DNA from 2 places in the Streptomyces sp. NPDC091279 genome. Region 2 is predicted to be linked to the other one. Evidence: predicted binding sites of a transcription regulator. Region 2 holds the regulator's gene; the other holds the start of a gene.
What was found. Region 2 encodes HrcA, which represses chaperone genes, less so after heat shock. Its sites were predicted from a motif close to TTNGCACTCNGNNNNNCNGAGTGCNAA; they were not measured.

Region 1 (8,464 bases), on a different contig from region 2:
TCACCGGCAGCCTCACCACCGACACCGGCCTCGACTCCCTCACCGAACTGCGGGATTTCGGCGAAAGCCTCAAGGGCCTGTCGACGAACAGCTTGAAGACGGTCACGATGCCGGTCGTCACGGCCCCGACCAACCCCAACCGCGTGGTCGCGAAGGAACCGGCGGCGAGCACCCTGTGGGCCTCGCTGCGCTGAGCCGGGTCAGCCCAGCCGGGGCGGGGTCCAGCGGTGGTGCCGCAGGATCATGCGGGTCGAGGCCCGGGAGGGGGTCAGCCGCATCGCCGTGTCGCGCAGGGCGACGGCCAGCGGGTGCGAGAGCCCCTGGCCCAGCCGCCCGGCCTGCCGAGCGGCCCGCGCGACGGCCTGGGCACGCGGCCGACGCACGGCGTCGTAACGGGCGAGCCCGGCCTCGACGGTGGGCCCGGCGGCGAGCGCGGCGGCCAGCGTGACCGCGTCCTCCAGCGCCTGGCAGGCACCCTGCCCGAGATGCGGGGTCATCGCGTGGGCCGCGTCCCCGAGCAGCACGGTCCGACCGGCCGTGAACGACGGCAACGGCGCCCGGAGTTCGTGGACGTCGTGCTGGAGCACGGCGTCGGGCGGGGTCGCGTCGAGCAGGGCGGGGATCGGATCGTGCCACCCGGCGAACCGTCGGCGCAGTGCTGCCGACGGGTCGGTGAACCGCGTCCCGGCGGGCAGGTCGAGCACGGCATGCCACTCGGCCCGCCCGTCCAGGAAGGCGATGTGCCCGAACTCGGCGCCCCCTCCCCAGGTCAGCTCGAAGTCGGTGGTCAGTTCGACCGGGTGCGCGGTGAGGGCGCGGAGCACCGTCGCGCCGGTATGGACCGGGCCGGGGTGGGCCGGGAAGAGGAGGCCGCGTACAGGGCTGCGGATGCCGTCGGCCGCCACCAGCAGATCGGCGTCCAGAACGGTGTCACCGCGGCCGACCCGGACCGTGTCGGCGCCGGTCAGCCGGACCGGGCCCGCCGCGACGCCGGTCAGCAGGGTCCCGGCGGGCAGAGCGTCGCGCAGCAGCCGGTGCAGGGTGGCGCGCGGGATGCCCACGATCGGCGTGCCCACGGCCCGCTCCAGCGCGGTGCCGTCCAGCCGGGCGAGCCACCGGCCCGACGGCGTGCGGGTGCCGCCGGTGTACTGCCCGCGCGACGCCGCCCGCACCGCCGTTCCGACCCCCAGTTCGTCCAGCGCCCGCAGCCCGTTCGCGGCCAACGAGATGCCCGCCCCGGCGTCGTCGAGCACGGCCGCGCGCTCGACGACCGTCACCTCCCAGCCGACCCGGCGCAGCCCGATCGCGGCGGCAAGCCCGCCGATCCCGCCACCGACGACCACCGCTGTCCGTCCCATGACCACTCTCCCCGTTCTACATCTGTAGAAGACGACCGTACGGGAAGCTCTACAGGTGTAGAAAGGGGGTCATGGCTACGGATCGGCGCACCCTCCTGGCGGACGCGGCTCTCGGCGTGCTCGCCGAGGAAGGGATGCGCGGCCTGACCCATCGCGCCGTCGACCGCAGGGCGCGGCTGCCGCCCGGCACCACGTCGGCGTACTTCCGCACCCGGGCCGCGCTGCTCACCGGCCTCGTCACCCGCCTGGTCCAGCTCGACCAGACCGAACTGCACACCCTGGCCGAGCAGTTGGCGCCCCTGCGCACCCCCGGGGAACTGGTGGACGGCATGGTGCTGCTCACCCGGCGCCGCCTCACCGGCGAGGGCCGCCACCGCTCGCTCGCCCGCCACGCCTGCGCCGTCGAGAGCGTGCGGGCACCGGAGTTGCGCGAGATCCTCGTCCCCCGCGAGAACGCCGGGCGTGAGGCCGTCCGCCGATTCCTCGCCGAGCACGGCGCACCGGACGTGGAGAACCGCACCCACACCCTGCTGACCTGCATCGACGGCCTGGTCTTCGACCGCCTGGTGAGCGGCGGCGAGATCCCGCGCGAGGCCCTGGAGGGCTTGGTGGCAGCAGCCCTGCGCTAGCTATTACTGCCCAACGGCCCTTCAGTCGAAGCCAGTTGGGGAACGACGTTGCAGGCGGCGTCAGTTGGGGACCGGGGCGCCGATCAGCATCGTCGGGGCGCCCGCGACCCGGGTGAGGAACACCGTTGCGGAGTGCGGCCCCTGGGGCTTGACCTTGCGGCGCAGCTCCTCCGGCTCGACGGCCGAGCCGCGCTTCTTGACGGTCAGGATGCCGACGCCCCGCTCCCGCAGCAACGCCTTCAACTTCTTGAGGTTGAAGGGGAGTTGGTCGGTGATCTCGTAGGCGGTGGCGTACGGGGTGGGCCGGTGGGTGTCGGCGGTGAGGTAGGCGATGGTCGGGTCGACGAGGCCGCCGTCGAGCTGTTCGGCGACCTCGGCGACCAGGTGGGCGCGGATGACGGCGCCGTCGGGCTCGTACAAGTACCGCCCGACAGAACGGACTTCGGGATCGGGAAGCCCCTTGCCGAGCAGTGCACGCGGCCCGGGCAGCAACGTCGCACGAACGGCGCCCGCCTCGCCCCCGAACCACAGCACGGCCTCCTTCACGTCGCCGCCGTCGGAGATCCACTCCGCCTCGGCGTCGGCGGGCACGGCCTCGTGCGGGATGCCGGGGGCGACCTTCAGGGCGGCGTGCGGTGCCGTGCGGGCCGCCTCGACCGCCCAGGACAGGGGCGGCGAGTAGGCCTCGGGGTCGAAGATCCGCCCCCGGCCGCCACGCCGGGCGGGGTCCACGAACACCGCGTCGTACCCGGCCGTGTCCACCTCGGTGACGTCCGCCTCCCGCACCTCGATCAGGTCGGCGAGGCCGAGCGCGTCGGCGTTGGCCCGCGCCGCCGCCACCGCCAGCGGGTCCCGGTCGACGGCGAGCACCCGGATGCCGGCCCGGGCCAGCGCGATGGCGTCACCCCCGATCCCGCAGCACAGGTCGGCGAGGGAGGTCACGCCGAGCGCCTTGAGCCGCCCGGCCCGGTAGGCGGCCACACTCGCCCGGGTCGACTGCTCGACGCCGTTGGGCGTGAAGAACATCCGCCCGGCGTCCTCGTCCCCGAACTTCGCCGCCGCCCGCTGCCGCAGCCGGGCCTGCCCGAGCGCCGCCGACACCAGTGCGGCCGGGTGGGTGCGGCGCAGCCGGGTGGCGACGGCGAGTTCGTCGGCGGGGGCCGTGCCGCGCACCTCGTCGAGGAGGGCGCGGCCTTCGGGGGCGAGGAGGAGGGCGAGGTCGGTCACCGGGACATTGTGGGCCAGTCGGTGGACGGTGCGGCGCCGGCCGCGGTGTCGGGGCGGGCGGCACCGGGGCGAGCTGGGAGTATCCGGCACCATGGGATCAGTAGGACAAAACGATAAAAAGAGACCGCGGTACGGCGCCCGTGCCGGAATCGGCCTGCTCGCCGTGGCCGCCCTCGTCTCGGGCTGCGCCCAGGACACCACCAACGGGGCGCACCCGGCCCCCGGCGGACAGCCCGGCCACGGAGCCGACTCACCGGCCGAGAAGCTCCGCGCCGAGCACACGGCGAGGATCGCGGCGGCCAAACGATGGGGCCTGACCCGGGTCCCCCTGACCGCACCGGCGCCCCCGGCCCAGAAGCCCGAGATCACCGCCCGCGACGGCTTCGAGGTGGACGGCCAGGAGGAGGACGGCCTCCCGCCGGTGTTCACCACCATCCCGACCAAGCAGAAGGTCGTCTTCCTCACCATCGACGACGGCGAGGAGAAGGACCCACAGTTCCTGAAGATGATGAAGGAACTGCACATCCCGTACACGGCGTTCCTCAGCGACTACCTGATCAAGGAGGACTACGGGTACTTCAAGAAGATGCAGGACCGGGGCGTCACCCTGAACAACCACACCCTCCACCACCCCTACCTGCCCGGCCTGACGTACGCCCAGCAGAAGCGCGAGATCTGCGGCATGCAGGACGTCATCAGGAAGCAGTACGGCAAACGCCCCACGGTCTTCCGCCCGCCCTACGGCAACTACAACCAGGACACCCTGCGCGCCGCCAAGGCCTGCGGCATCAAGTACGCGCCGATCTGGGACGAGGAGGTCTTCGTCGACCACTGGGAGTACCGCGAGTGGGACCGCGACCTGCACGCGGGTGACATCGTCCTCACCCACTTCCGGGGCCGCAAGGACTGGAAGGGCACGATGCCCGACCTGGTACGGAAGTTCATGGACAAGGTCACCGCCAAGGGATACGCGGTGGCCCGGCTGGAGGACTACCTGTGAGGCCGCGGGGCCCGGGCCTGCTGCTGGCCGCCCTGCTGGCGGCGGTGCTGCCACTGGCCGGCTGCGCCCAGTCCGTCGATCCCCTCGAACGGCTCGGCAAGAAGGCGGCCGAGGGGGTGCGCCCGCACGGCCCCACCGCGCAGCCGCCCTACCGCCGTTGGGGCCTGGCCGCCCCGCTCGCCCCGGCCCCGCGCCCCTCGGCCCACCCGCCCACCACCGGCACGGCGGGCCCGGGCCTGCCCCCGGTCGTCTCCCGGGTCCGCACCCGCGACCGGGTGGTCTTCCTCACCTACGACGACGGTGCCGAGAAGGACCCCCGCTTCGTCGACATGGTCCGCGAACTGCGCCTGCCCGTCAGCATGTTCCTCACCGACAGCGTCGTGGGCCCCGGCTACGGCCACTTCGCCCGCCTCCAGTCCGTCGGCGCGACGATCCAGAACCACACCCTCGACCACCCGGCGATGCGCGGCCTCCCCTACGCGGGCCAACGCGCCGAGATCTGCGGCCAACAGGACAAACTCCGCACCCGTTTCGGCCACCGCCCCCACCTCTTCCGCCCGCCCTACGGCACCTACGACACCACCACCCGCCACGCCGCGGCCGACTGTGGAATCACGGCCCTCATCCTCTGGCGAGCCACAACAGACCCCAACGGCACCCTCACCTACACCCAACCCCCCACCCACCTGAGCCCCGGCGACATCATCTCCCTCCCCTCAGCCGAAACGTCCCCCATGACCCTCAGAGAACGCACCACCAAGACCCTGAGAGCGGCCCAGGCACAGGGCCTGACGGTGGCGAGCCTGGAAAACTACGTGTAACCCCCTCAGCCCGTTGGGGGTCCAGTTTGAGGACAAGCACCCACCCGAGCCTGAAGGCGCCGGCCAGCCACTCCAGCCCGTCCGGCGCTTGAGGACGAGGCCGTCCAGGCCGAAGCGGGGGTCTGGGGGCGCAGCCCCCAGGTCTCTTGGGCGCGAGGCCAACGCAGGCCAACGAAATCCAGCCCGTCCGGCGTTTGAGGACGAGGCCGTCCAGGCCGAAGGGGGGCCTGGGGGCACAGCCCCCAGATCGGGTGCGTGAGGGCAACGCAGGCCCACAATTTTCCGCCCAAGCGCCGCAGGCATTGGCACTCCGCTTGACCGAGTGCTAATCCCGGTCATAGTCTCGGGCCTGGCACTCCCCACTGGAGAGTGCCAAGACGCGACGGGCAGATCCGGCACCCGCGACGACGGATCGACCTGGTCGCCACCTCAGACAGTTAACCCCGTGAGATCTCCGAAGGGGGAGGTCGGATCGTGACGACCACCAGCTCCAAGGTTGCCATCAAGCCGCTCGAGGACCGCATTGTGGTCCAGCCGTTGGACGCCGAGCAGACCACGGCCTCTGGCCTGGTCATCCCGGACACCGCCAAGGAGAAGCCCCAGGAGGGCGTCGTCCTGGCCGTGGGCCCGGGCCGCTTCGAGAACGGCGAGCGCCTGCCGCTCGACGTCAAGACCGGCGACATCGTGCTGTACAGCAAGTACGGCGGCACCGAGGTGAAGTACAACGGCGAGGAGTACCTCGTCCTCTCGGCTCGCGACGTGCTCGCGATCATCGAGAAGTAGTTCACCCGAGCACATTCAGTTGCTTTGAGCTGCGCCCCCGGATTCCCGCGACCATCAATCAGCCGGGCGCCCGGGGGCGCAGTCCATTCACCGAGATTTCGAGAGGGCTCACGCTGTCATGGCGAAGATCCTGAAGTTCGACGAGGACGCCCGTCGCGCCCTTGAGCGCGGCGTCAACAAGCTTGCCGACACGGTCAAGGTGACGATCGGCCCCAAGGGCCGCAACGTCGTCATCGACAAGAAGTTCGGCGCGCCCACCATCACCAACGACGGTGTCACGATCGCCCGCGAGGTCGAGATCGAGGACCCGTACGAGAACCTCGGCGCCCAGCTGGTGAAGGAGGTGGCGACCAAGACCAACGACATCGCGGGTGACGGCACCACCACCGCCACCGTGCTGGCCCAGGCCCTGGTCCGCGAGGGCCTGAAGAACGTCGCCGCGGGTGCCTCCCCGGCCGCCCTGAAGAAGGGCATCGACGCCGCCGTCGCCGCCGTTTCCGAGGAGCTCCTCGCCACCGCCCGGCCGATCGACGACAAGGCGGACATCGCCGCCGTCGCCGGCCTGTCCGCCCAGGACAAGCAGGTCGGCGAGCTGATCGCCGAGGCGATGGACAAGGTCGGCAAGGACGGTGTCATCACCGTCGAGGAGTCCAACACCTTCGGTCTTGAGCTGGACTTCACCGAGGGCATGGCCTTCGACAAGGGCTACCTGTCCCCCTACTTCGTCACCGACCAGGAGCGTATGGAGGCCGTCCTCGACGACCCGTACATCCTGATCACGCAGGGCAAGATCGGCGCCATCGCCGACCTGCTGCCGCTGCTGGAGAAGGTCATCCAGGCCAACGCCTCGAAGCCGCTGCTGATCATCGCCGAGGACGTCGAGGGCGAGGCCCTGTCGACCCTGGTGGTCAACAAGATCCGCGGCACCTTCAACGCCGTCGCGGTGAAGGCCCCGGGCTTCGGCGACCGCCGCAAGGCGATGCTGGAGGACCTCGCGATCCTCACCGGCGCCACGGTCGTCTCCGAAGAGGTCGGCCTCAAGCTCGACCAGGTCGGCCTGGACGTGCTGGGCTCCGCCCGCCGCGTCACGGTCACCAAGGACGACACCACGGTCGTCGACGGTGCCGGCGAGTCCGCGAACGTCACCGGCCGCGTCGCCCAGATCAAGGCCGAGATCGAGAACACGGACTCCGACTGGGACCGCGAGAAGCTCCAGGAGCGCCTCGCGAAGCTGGCCGGCGGCGTGTGCGTGATCAAGGTCGGCGCCGCCACCGAGGTGGAGCTGAAGGAGAAGAAGCACCGTCTGGAGGACGCCATCTCCGCGACCCGCGCCGCGGTCGAGGAGGGCATCGTCTCCGGTGGTGGCTCCGCTCTGGTCCACGCCGTCAAGGTCCTTGAGGGCAACCTCGGCAAGACCGGCGACGAGGCCACCGGTGTCGCCGTGGTCCGCAAGGCCGCCGTCGAGCCGCTGCGCTGGATCGCCGAGAACGCCGGTCTTGAGGGGTACGTCATCACCTCCAAGGTCGCCGAGCTGGACAAGGGCCAGGGCTTCAACGCCGCCACCGGCGAGTACGGCGACTTGGTCAAGGCCGGCGTCATCGACCCGGTCAAGGTCACCCGCTCCGCCCTGGAGAACGCGGCCTCCATCGCCTCCCTGCTTCTGACGACCGAGACTCTCGTCGTCGAGAAGAAGGAAGAGGAGGAGCCCGCCGCGGCCGGTCACGGCCACGGTCACTCCCACTGACCCCAGGTCAGCACCGAGGCCCGGCCCCCCACGAGGGCGCCGGGCCTCCGGCATGTCCGAGCCGCGACGACGCCGTCACCGATGTCACCGATGTCACCGGAGCCACCGATATCACCGGCGCCCCCGATGTCACCGGCGCCCCCGATGCCACTGACGTCACCGACGCCACCGACGTCACCGGGGCCCGAACTTCCGCCCCGTCCGTGAAGTGATCCCGCCCAGCAGGGCGTTGGGCGTCACCTTCACCACGCCCATCAGCGCCTTGTAGCGCGGGTCCGGGATCGACAACGACTTGCCCCGGGCGAGATCCTGGAGCGCCGCCGCGACCAGTTTGTCCGCGTCCAGCCACATCCAGCCGGGGACGTTGTCCGTGCCCATCCCGGCCCGCGCGTGGAACTCGGTGCGCACGAACCCCGGGCAGAGCGCCATCAGCCGGACGCCGGTCCCCGCGAGGTCCTTCGCCGCCCCCTGCGTGAACTGCACGACCCACGCCTTGGACGCGCCGTACGTCCCGCGCGGCACGAACGCGGCCACCGAGGCGACGTTCACCACGCCGCCGCGCCCGCGCTCCCGCATCCCCTCGGTCGCCGCCGACGTCAGCCGCAGCACGGCCTCGCAGTGCACCTTGAGCATCTTCAGCTCGTCGGCCATGGAGACGTCGAGGAACCGCCCCTTGTTGCCGAAGCCCGCGTTGTTGACCAGCAGGTCGACGGGGTTTCTGCGGTCCGCCAGGCGGGCGGCGACGGTCTCGATGCCGTCGTCCGTGGCGAGGTCGGCTCTCAGCACCTCCGCCTCGATGCCGTGCCGGTCGTGCAGCTCGGTCGCCTGGTCGTGCAGCCGCTTGGTGTCCCGCGCCACGAGCACCAGGTTGTGCCCGTCGGCCCCCAGCCGCCGTGCGAACG
Region 2 (8,464 bases):
TTGCCGTCGGTGGTCCGGCCCCGGCAGTCGACGGAGACGACGGTGGTCGCACCGGCCGACGGGGTCGGGGTGGCGCCGCGGTCGCCGTAGTCGCCGTTGCAGGTGAGCCACTGCACGCCGATCCTCTGCTGCTTCAGTTGCTCGGTGGCGGCCTGGTCGGTGGTGTACGCGACGGTCGCGGAGCTGAGTCCGCCCGTCGGGTCGCACGCCGCCGTGGCGCCCACGGCCACCGTCACCAGTCCCACGGCGGCGAGCACCCGCCGCCCTCGCGCCCCGCGCACCCGTCCGGCCATACCCGGCAGCGTCCCACCGCCCACGCCGGCCCGGTAGGGCGCAAACGGTCACGCGCACGCCCCTCGCACGCCCCCGGGGACGAACGTCAGGCCCAGCGCCCGGTCCGCCCGAGCAGCAGCGCCCCGGCGGCGGTCCCGGCGGTGGAGGTCCGCAGCACACTGTGCCCGAGCCGGTGAGCCTTCGCGCCCGCCTGCTCGAAGAGCGCCAACTCCTCGGGGGAGACGCCTCCTTCGGGCCCGACGACCAGCACGATGTCGCCGTCGGCGGGGAGTTGGGCGGTGGCGAGCGGCGCGCTGTCGTGCTCCCGGTCCTCGTGGAGAACGACGGCGAGGTCGGCGGTGGCCAGAAGTGCCGCCACCTGCTTGGTCGTTGCCGCCTCCGCGATCTCCGGGAAGCGCACCCGGCGGGACTGCTTGCCGGACTCGCGCGCGGTGGCCCGCCACTTGGCGAGGGCCTTCGCGCCCCGCTCGCCCTTCCACTGCGTGATGCACCGCGAGGCCTGCCAGGGCACGACGGCGTCGATGCCGACCTCGGTCATGGTCTCGACGGCGACTTCACCCCGATCGCCTTTGGGCAGCGCCTGCACCACAGTGATCCGAGGAGAGGGAGGAGCCTCTTCCTTCACGCCCGCCAGATCCGTGAGGAGAAGCCGGTCCTTCCCCTCGGCGGAGTACACCACTGCCTCGGTCCACCGCCCGAGCCCGTCGGTGAGCACGACCCGCTCCCCGGCCCGCAGCCGCTTCACGGAGACGGCGTGCCGTCCCTCGGCGCCGTCGAGCACGTATTCCACCCCCAGCCCGTCGAGGGAGCGGGAGTCGACGACGAAGACCGGCGCGGTCATCGCGCCTCGCCCCCGGCCAGCAGGGCCGACCTGGCCTCCTCGACCTCGGCGGCGAGCACCTCGACGAGCTGACCGGCGGGCATCTCACGGGCCATCCGGTGCCCCTGCCCCGACCAGAGCGCGAGGCCCTGCGCGTCCCCGGCCTTGGCGGCGGCCTTGCGCAGCGGCGAGGTGAGGTGGTGGACCTCGGGATAGGCGGCGGGCGCGTACGGGCCGTGCTCGCGCAGGAACCGGTTGACCAGGCCACGCGCCGGGCGCCCGGAGAACGCCCGGGTCAACTCGGTACGGACGAACAGGGGGTTGGTGAGGGCCTGCTTGTGCACGGGGTTGGCGCCGGACTCGGGGGTGGCGAGGAAGGCGGTGCCGAGCTGGGCGGCGGTGGCGCCGGAGGCGAGGGCGGCGGCGATCTGGTGGCCGCGCATGATGCCGCCGGCGGCGACGATCGGCAGCGCGACGGTCTCCCGGACCTGCGCGAGCAGCGCGAGCAGCCCGAGCCCGGCGCCGTCCAGCTCGGGCTGGTCCCGGTGGGTGCCCTGGTGGCCGCCGGCCTCGACGCCCTGCGCGATCACCGCGTCGGCCCCGGCCCGCTCGACGGCGCGAGCCTCCTCGGCGGTGGTGACGGTGACGAGCGTGAAGGTCCCGGCCCGCCGCAGCGACTCCAGCACCTCCGGCTTCGGGATGCCGAAGTGGAACGACACGACGGGCACCGGGTTGTCGAGGAGCACGGCGAGCTTGGCGTCGTACCCGTCGTCCCGCCCGCTGTCCGGGTCCCCCAGCTCGGTGGCGTACCAGGCGGCCTCACCGGCCAGCTGCTGGGCGTACACCTCGACGGCGGAGGGGTCCGCGTACTCGGGCTGCGGCATGAAGAGGTTGACGCCGAACGGGCGCCCGGTGAGCCCCCGCAACTGCTTGATCTCCTGGTACATGCCGTCGGCGGTCTTGTACCCGGCGGCAAGAAACCCGAGCCCACCGGCCTCGGACACAGCAGCGGCCAACTGCGGCACGGAAACGCCGCCCGCCATGGGGGCCTGCACGATCGGATACCGGAGAAGATCGGTGAGCGGGGAGGACATGACGGCATGTTGTCACGTCGACGGAGATGGTCCGAATCGGCCCTGGCTGTTCCGTCCCCTTGACGGGGGCGAGGCCATTTTCGGCTCCCGCAAACGCCGCTTTGGGCATTTTCAGCCCGTGAGGGTCCCCCCTCTGCGGGAGTTTGAGGACGAGGCCGTTCAGGCCGAAGCGGGGGTCTGGGGGCGGCAGCCCCCAGAAACGCCCGCCTCAGCCGACCGCACAGGCTCAACGCCCGTTGAACGCGTCCTTCAGCCGCGAGAACAACCCCTGCTGCCCCGGCTGGAACTGCCCGAGCGGCCGCTCCTCACCCCGCAGCTTGGCGAACTCCCGCAACAACCGCTCCTGCTCAGGGTCAAGCTTGGTAGGAGTCTGCACCTCGACATGCACGATGAGATCCCCACGCCCCCCACCGCGCAGGTGGGTAACGCCCCGCTGGTGCAGCGGAATGGACTGCCCCGACTGGGTCCCGGGACGGATGTCGACCTCTTCGAGGCCGTCCAGGGTCTCCAGAGGAACCTTCGTGCCCAGCGCGGCGGCCGTCATCGGCAGGGTGACCGTGCAGTGCAGATCATCCCCCCGCCGCTGGAACATGGCATGCGGGAGTTCATGGATCTCGACGTACAGGTCACCGGCGGGACCACCTCCCGGCCCCACCTCCCCCTCACCGGCGAGCTGAATCCGCGTGCCGTTGTCGACACCGGCCGGAATCTTCACCGTGAGCGTGCGCCGCGACCGCACCCGCCCGTCCCCGGCGCACTCCGGGCACGGCGTCGGGACGACCGTGCCGAAGCCCTGGCACTGCGGGCAGGGCCGCGAGGTCATGACCTGGCCGAGGAAGGACCGGGTCACCTGGGACACCTCGCCCCGGCCGCGGCACATGTCGCAGGTCTGGGCGCTGGTGCCGGGCGCGGCCCCTTCGCCGCTGCACGTGGTGCAGACGATGGCCGTGTCGACCTGGAGGTCCTTCGTGGTGCCGAAGGCCGCCTCGTCCAGCTCGACCTCCAGGCGGATCATGGCGTCCTGGCCGCGCCGGGTCCGCGAGCGCGGGCCCCGCTGCGACGCCGTTCCGAAGAACGCGTCCATGATGTCCGAGAAGTTCCCGAAGCCGCCCGCGCCGAAGCCGCCCGCGCCTCCGCCGCCCGCCTGCGAGAGGGGGTCGCCGCCGAGGTCGTAGACCTGCTTCTTCTGCGGGTCGGAGAGCACCTCGTAGGCGGCGTTGATCTCCTTGAACCGCTCCTGGGTCTTCGGGTCCGGATTCACATCCGGATGCAGCTCGCGTGCGAGCCGCCGGAAGGCCTTCTTGATCTCATCCTGCGAAGCGTCGCGGCGCACGCCGAGAACGGCGTAGTAGTCCGTGGCCACTTACGACTCCGCCAGGATCTGTCCGACGTACCGTGCCACTGCGCGTACCGCTCCCATCGTTCCCGGGTAATCCATGCGGGTCGGGCCGACCACGCCGAGCTTGGCTACTGCCTCGCCGCCCGAACCGTAGCCGACCGACACCACGGACGTGGAGTTGAGTCCCTCGTAGGCGTTCTCGTGACCGATGCGTACGGTCATGCCCGAATCCCCCGCCTCGCCCAGGAGTTTGAGGAGAACGACCTGTTCCTCCAGGGCCTCCAGGACGGGACGGATCACGAGAGGAAAGTCATGTCCGAAGCGGGTGAGATTGGCGGTGCCGCCGATCATCAGCCGCTCCTCGTTCTCCTCGACGAGCGTCTCCAGGAGGGTGGAGAGCACCGTCGAGACCGTGCCCCGGTCCTCCAGGTCGAAGGCCTCGGGGAGGTCCTCGACGAGGGTGGGCACGTCGGTGAAGCGCCGCCCGGCGACCCGGCTGTTGAGCCGGGCCCGCAGATCGGCGAGCGAGGACTCGCCGAACGGCGCCGGGCAGTCGACCATCCGCTGTTCGACCCGTCCGGTGTCGGTGATGAGCACCAGCATCAGGCGGGCCGGGGCCAGCGAGAGCAGTTCCACGTGCCGGACCGTGGAACGGGTCAGCGACGGGTACTGCACGACGGCGACCTGCCGGGTCAGCTGCGCGAGCAGCCGCACCGTGCGGGCGACGACGTCGTCCAGGTCGACGGCGCCGTCGAGGAAGTGGTGGATGGCGCGCCGCTCGGGGCCCGACATCGGTTTGACGCCGGCCAGCTTGTCGACGAAGAGCCGGTAGCCCTTGTCGGTGGGGATGCGTCCGGCGCTGGTGTGCGGCTGGGCGATGAAGCCCTCGTCCTCCAGGGCGGCCATGTCGTTGCGCACGGTGGCCGGGGAGACGCCGAGGTTGTGCCGTTCGGTCAGCGCTTTCGAGCCGACCGGCTCCTCGGTGCCGACGTAGTCCTGGACGATGGCGCGCAGCACCTGAAGCCGTCGTTCGTTCAGCATCGCGCCCACCTCCAGACTCTTCCCCTGTTACCTGCCTGGCACTCAGCGCGTGCGAGTGCCAGCGTGCCGGGGCCCAGTGTACGGCGGTGAGGTGCACCCGGGGCAAGGTCGGCCCACCACCGCTAGCGTCGCCGTATGACGGTGACTTGGGAAGAGCTGGGGTGGGAACGGTTGGCGGACGGGGTCGGCCGGTGCCGGCTGCCGGGCTGGGACTGCACGGCGGGGCTGGTGGCGGGGGACACGGCGGCGCTGGTGGTCGACGCGGGGTCGAGCCTGGTGGAGGGGGCGTCGGTCCGGGAGCGGGCCGAGGCGCTCGCGGGGTGCCGTGTGACTCATCTCGCGCTGACACACGCTCATTTCGACCATGTCTTCGGGGCACCGGCGTTCGCGGACGCGCAGGTGTTCGGGGCGGCGGGTCTGGACGCCGTGTTCGCGCAGGGCGTGGCGGAGATCCGGGCGGACGCGGTACGCAACGGCCTTGACGCGCGGGTCGCCGCCGAGGCTGCGGGCGCTCTGGTGCCGCCCGGCCGGCTGGTCTCCGGCGAGCTGGAACTCGACCTGGGCGGCGGCCGGCGGGTGCTTCTGGCGAGGGTCGGCCCGGGCCACACCGCGCATGACCTCGCGGTGCTGGTGCCGGGGTCGCCCGCGACGGTGTTCTGCGGCGACCTGGTCGAGGAGTCGGGTGAACCGCAGGCGGGCCCGGACGCCGTTCCGTCCGCGTGGCCGGCGGCGCTCGACCGGCTGCTCGCGCTGGGCGGCGAGGACGCGCTGTATGTGCCCGGTCACGGTGCGGTGGTGGACGCGGGGTTCGTGCGGGCGCAACGGGACAGGCTGGCGGCGCGTTTCGGCGTGTCGTGACCGGGGTCGGCGTGGTTCTCCTATCGTCATCCGAATGCGCCAGTACTCCGCCGACCTGACCCCGCCGTGGAAGAAGCCCAAGCCCGCCCCGGAGGTCCCGGCCGACCCCGGTCTGGTGGTGGAGGAGCCCGGCACCGGTTTCTGCGGGGCGGTGATCCGCTGCGAGGCGGGCACGGTGACCCTGGAGGACCGCTTCGGCGCCCACCGGGTGTTCCCGCTGGAACCCCGCGGCTTCCTCCTGGAGGGCCGGGTGGTGACCCTCGTCCGCCCCGCGTCGGGGCCGAGGCGCCCGGCGCGCACGGCGTCCGGTTCGGTGGCCGTGCCCGGGGCCCGCGCGCGGGTGGCGCGGGCCGGGCGCATCTACGTCGAGGGCCGGCACGACGCGGAACTGGTCGAACGGGTGTGGGGCGACGACCTGCGCATCGAGGGCGTCGTCGTGGAGTACCTGGAGGGGGTGGACGACCTGCCGTCGATCGTCGCCGAGTTCGCGCCGGGCCCGGACGCCCGCCTCGGCATCCTCGTCGACCACCTGGTGCCGGGCACCAAGGAGTGGCGCATCGCCGAGCAGGTCACCAGCGCACACGCCCTGGTGGTGGGCCACCCGTACATCGACATCTGGGAGGCGGTGAAGCCGTCGTCGGTGGGCATCGAGGCCTGGCCCCGGGTTCCTCGCGGCCAGGACTGGAAAACAGGCGTCTGCCGAGCCGTCGGCTGGCCGGAGAACACCGGCGCGGTCTGGCAGGCGATCCTGTCCCGGGTCACGTCCTACAAAGACCTGGAACCCGAACTCCTGGGCCGGGTCGAGGAATTGATCGACTTCGTCACGGCGCCGGGCTGACGTCCCGGGATGTCAGTCCACCAGGTCTCGTACCACCGCGTCCGCCAGGAGGCGGCCCTTCAGGGTGAGGGCTGCTCGGCCTGCCGCGTAAGGGGTGGGGGCGAGGAGGCCGTCGGTGAGGGCCTGGTGGGCTGCCTTGCGGCCCTGTTCGTGGAGGAGGGTGAGGGGGGCGCCTTCGCGGAGGCGGAGTTCGAGGAGGACGCGTTCGACGCGGCGGTCCTCCGGGGTGAGGATCTCGCGGCCCGCGCCGGGTGAGCGGCCCGCGGCGAGGGCGCTCGCGTAGGCGCCGGGATGTTTGACGTTCCACCAGCGGACGCCGCCGACGTGGGAGTGGGCGCCGGGGCCCGCGCCCCACCAGTCGGCGCCGCGCCAGTACAGCTCGTTGTGCAGGCAGCGGGCTGCGTCGGAGGTGGCCCAGTTGGACACCTCGTACCAGTCGAACCCGGCCGCGGCGAGGGTCTCGTCGGCGATGAGGTACCGGTCGGCGTGGACGTCGTCGTCGGTCATCGGGACCTCGCCCCGGCGGATGCGGCGGGCCAGCTGGGTGCCCTCCTCGACGATCAGGGCGTACGCGGAGACATGGTCGGGACCGGCGCCGAGGGCGGCGTCGAGGGTGGCCCGCCAGTCGTCGTCGGACTCGCCGGGGGTGCCGTAGATGAGGTCGAGGTTGACGTGCTCGAAGCCGGCCGCGCGGGCCTCGGCGACGCAGGCCTCGGGGCGGCCGGGGGTGTGGGTGCGGTCGAGGATCTTCAGGACGTGCGGGCGGGCGCTCTGCATGCCGAACGAGATCCGGTTGAAGCCGCCCGCGCGCAGCTCGGCGAGGTAGGCCGGGTCGACCGACTCGGGGTTGGCCTCGGTGCTGACCTCGGCGTCGGGCGCGAGGCCGAACTCGTCGCGGATCGCCGCCAGCATCCGCACCAGGTCCGCCGCGCCCAGCAGGGTGGGCGTGCCGCCGCCGACGAAGACCGTGCGGACCGGGCGCGGGTCGTCGCCGAGGACCTTGCGGGCGAGGCGGACCTCGTCGGTGAGGGTGTCCGCGTAGTTGTCGCGGGAGGCGAGGACACCGCCCGTGCCGCGCAGCTCGGTCGCCGTGTAGGTGTTGAAGTCGCAGTAGCCGCAGCGGGTCGCGCAGTACGGGACGTGCAGGTAGAACCCGAGGGGGCGGTCGGCGGCGCCGGTGAGCGCGGCGGCGGGCAGCGCGCCGTCGTCGGGGACGGGCTCACCGTCGGGGAGTGCGGAAGGCATGCCTTCCATTGTCCAGCACGCGCGCGGGGAGCCGTCCGGGTCACTCCGCCTGGAGCACCAGGAGGGCGAGGTCGTCGTCCGGCGGTTTCGCGCCGAACTCGTGGACCAGCCGTCGGATGCGTTCGGCGACCCCTTCGGCGTCCAGCCCCGCGCAGCCCGCGAAGGCGGTGGTGAGGCCGTCGTTGTCGTCGAACTGGTCCGGTCCCGAACGGCGCTCGGTGACGCCGTCGGTGACGCAGAGGAGGGTGTCCCCGGGGCGCAGTTCGAACGTTTCACTGATGTACGTCTCGTCCTCGACGACCCCCAGCAGGGTCTGCGGTCTGGCCACCGTGCGGACGGTCCCGTCGGGGCCGAGCAGCAGCGGCAGCGGGTGTCCGGCGGAGGCGAGGGTGCAGCGGACGCCGCCGTCGAAGGGGACCAGTTCGCCGTAGAGGAGGGAGAGGAAGCGGGTCTGGGGGCCGTCGCCGGGGCCCGGCGGGCGGACCAGGGCGCGGGCTGCCGCGTCGGCGGCCTCGGTGGCGTCGTCGAGGAGGAGCTTGTTCAGGCGGTCCAGGACGTCGGCGACGTGGTAGCCCTCGCGGGCCAGCAGCCGCAGCCAGGGCCGGGCGAGGCCGATGACGACGGCGGCCTCGGGGCCCTTGCCCTGGACGTCGCCGACGGCGAAGCACCAGCGGCCCTTGCCGCCCGGGAAGAGGTCGTAGAAGTCGCCGCTGGGGCCGCCCTGCACGCAGGGTTCGTAGACGAGGGCGCTGCGCACGCCGGGGATCTCGGCGACCCCGGCGGGCAGCAGGCCGCGTTGCAGAACCTGGCTGATGGTGGCCTGGCGGGCGTACTGGCGGGCCGCGCCGACGGCGAGGGCGACCCGGCGGCTGAGGTCCTCGACGAGGCCGGTGATCTCGTCGGGGAAGCTCGGCAGCCCGGAGCGGCCGATGACC

Region 1: groES (co-chaperone GroES) is a predicted target of HrcA. The motif match lies at 5,338-5,364, and genes of this name have one in related genera.

The regions. Positions count from the first base shown of each region.
Region 1 is NZ_JBIVVA010000008.1:296,400-304,863, forward strand. Features, by position in the region: gene ACIQOU_RS22020 (LCP family protein) at 1-194, shown strand, start outside; gene ACIQOU_RS22025 (FAD-dependent monooxygenase) at 201-1,358, opposite strand; gene ACIQOU_RS22030 (TetR/AcrR family transcriptional regulator) at 1,430-1,987, shown strand; gene ACIQOU_RS22035 (methyltransferase domain-containing protein) at 2,048-3,214, opposite strand; gene ACIQOU_RS22040 (polysaccharide deacetylase family protein) at 3,306-4,214, shown strand; gene ACIQOU_RS22045 (polysaccharide deacetylase family protein) at 4,211-5,035, shown strand; gene groES (co-chaperone GroES) at 5,510-5,818, shown strand; gene groL (chaperonin GroEL) at 5,937-7,562, shown strand; gene ACIQOU_RS22060 (SDR family NAD(P)-dependent oxidoreductase) at 7,737-8,464, opposite strand, start outside.
Region 2 is NZ_JBIVVA010000007.1:136,871-145,334, reverse strand. Features, by position in the region: gene ACIQOU_RS19105 (hypothetical protein) at 1-293, opposite strand, end outside; gene ACIQOU_RS19100 (16S rRNA (uracil(1498)-N(3))-methyltransferase) at 380-1,135, opposite strand; gene ACIQOU_RS19095 (nitronate monooxygenase) at 1,132-2,208, opposite strand; gene dnaJ (molecular chaperone DnaJ) at 2,435-3,571, opposite strand; gene hrcA (heat-inducible transcriptional repressor HrcA) at 3,572-4,588, opposite strand; gene ACIQOU_RS19080 (MBL fold metallo-hydrolase) at 4,724-5,446, shown strand; gene ACIQOU_RS19075 (DUF3097 domain-containing protein) at 5,481-6,284, shown strand; gene hemW (radical SAM family heme chaperone HemW) at 6,297-7,529, opposite strand; gene ACIQOU_RS19065 (SpoIIE family protein phosphatase) at 7,570-8,464, opposite strand, start outside.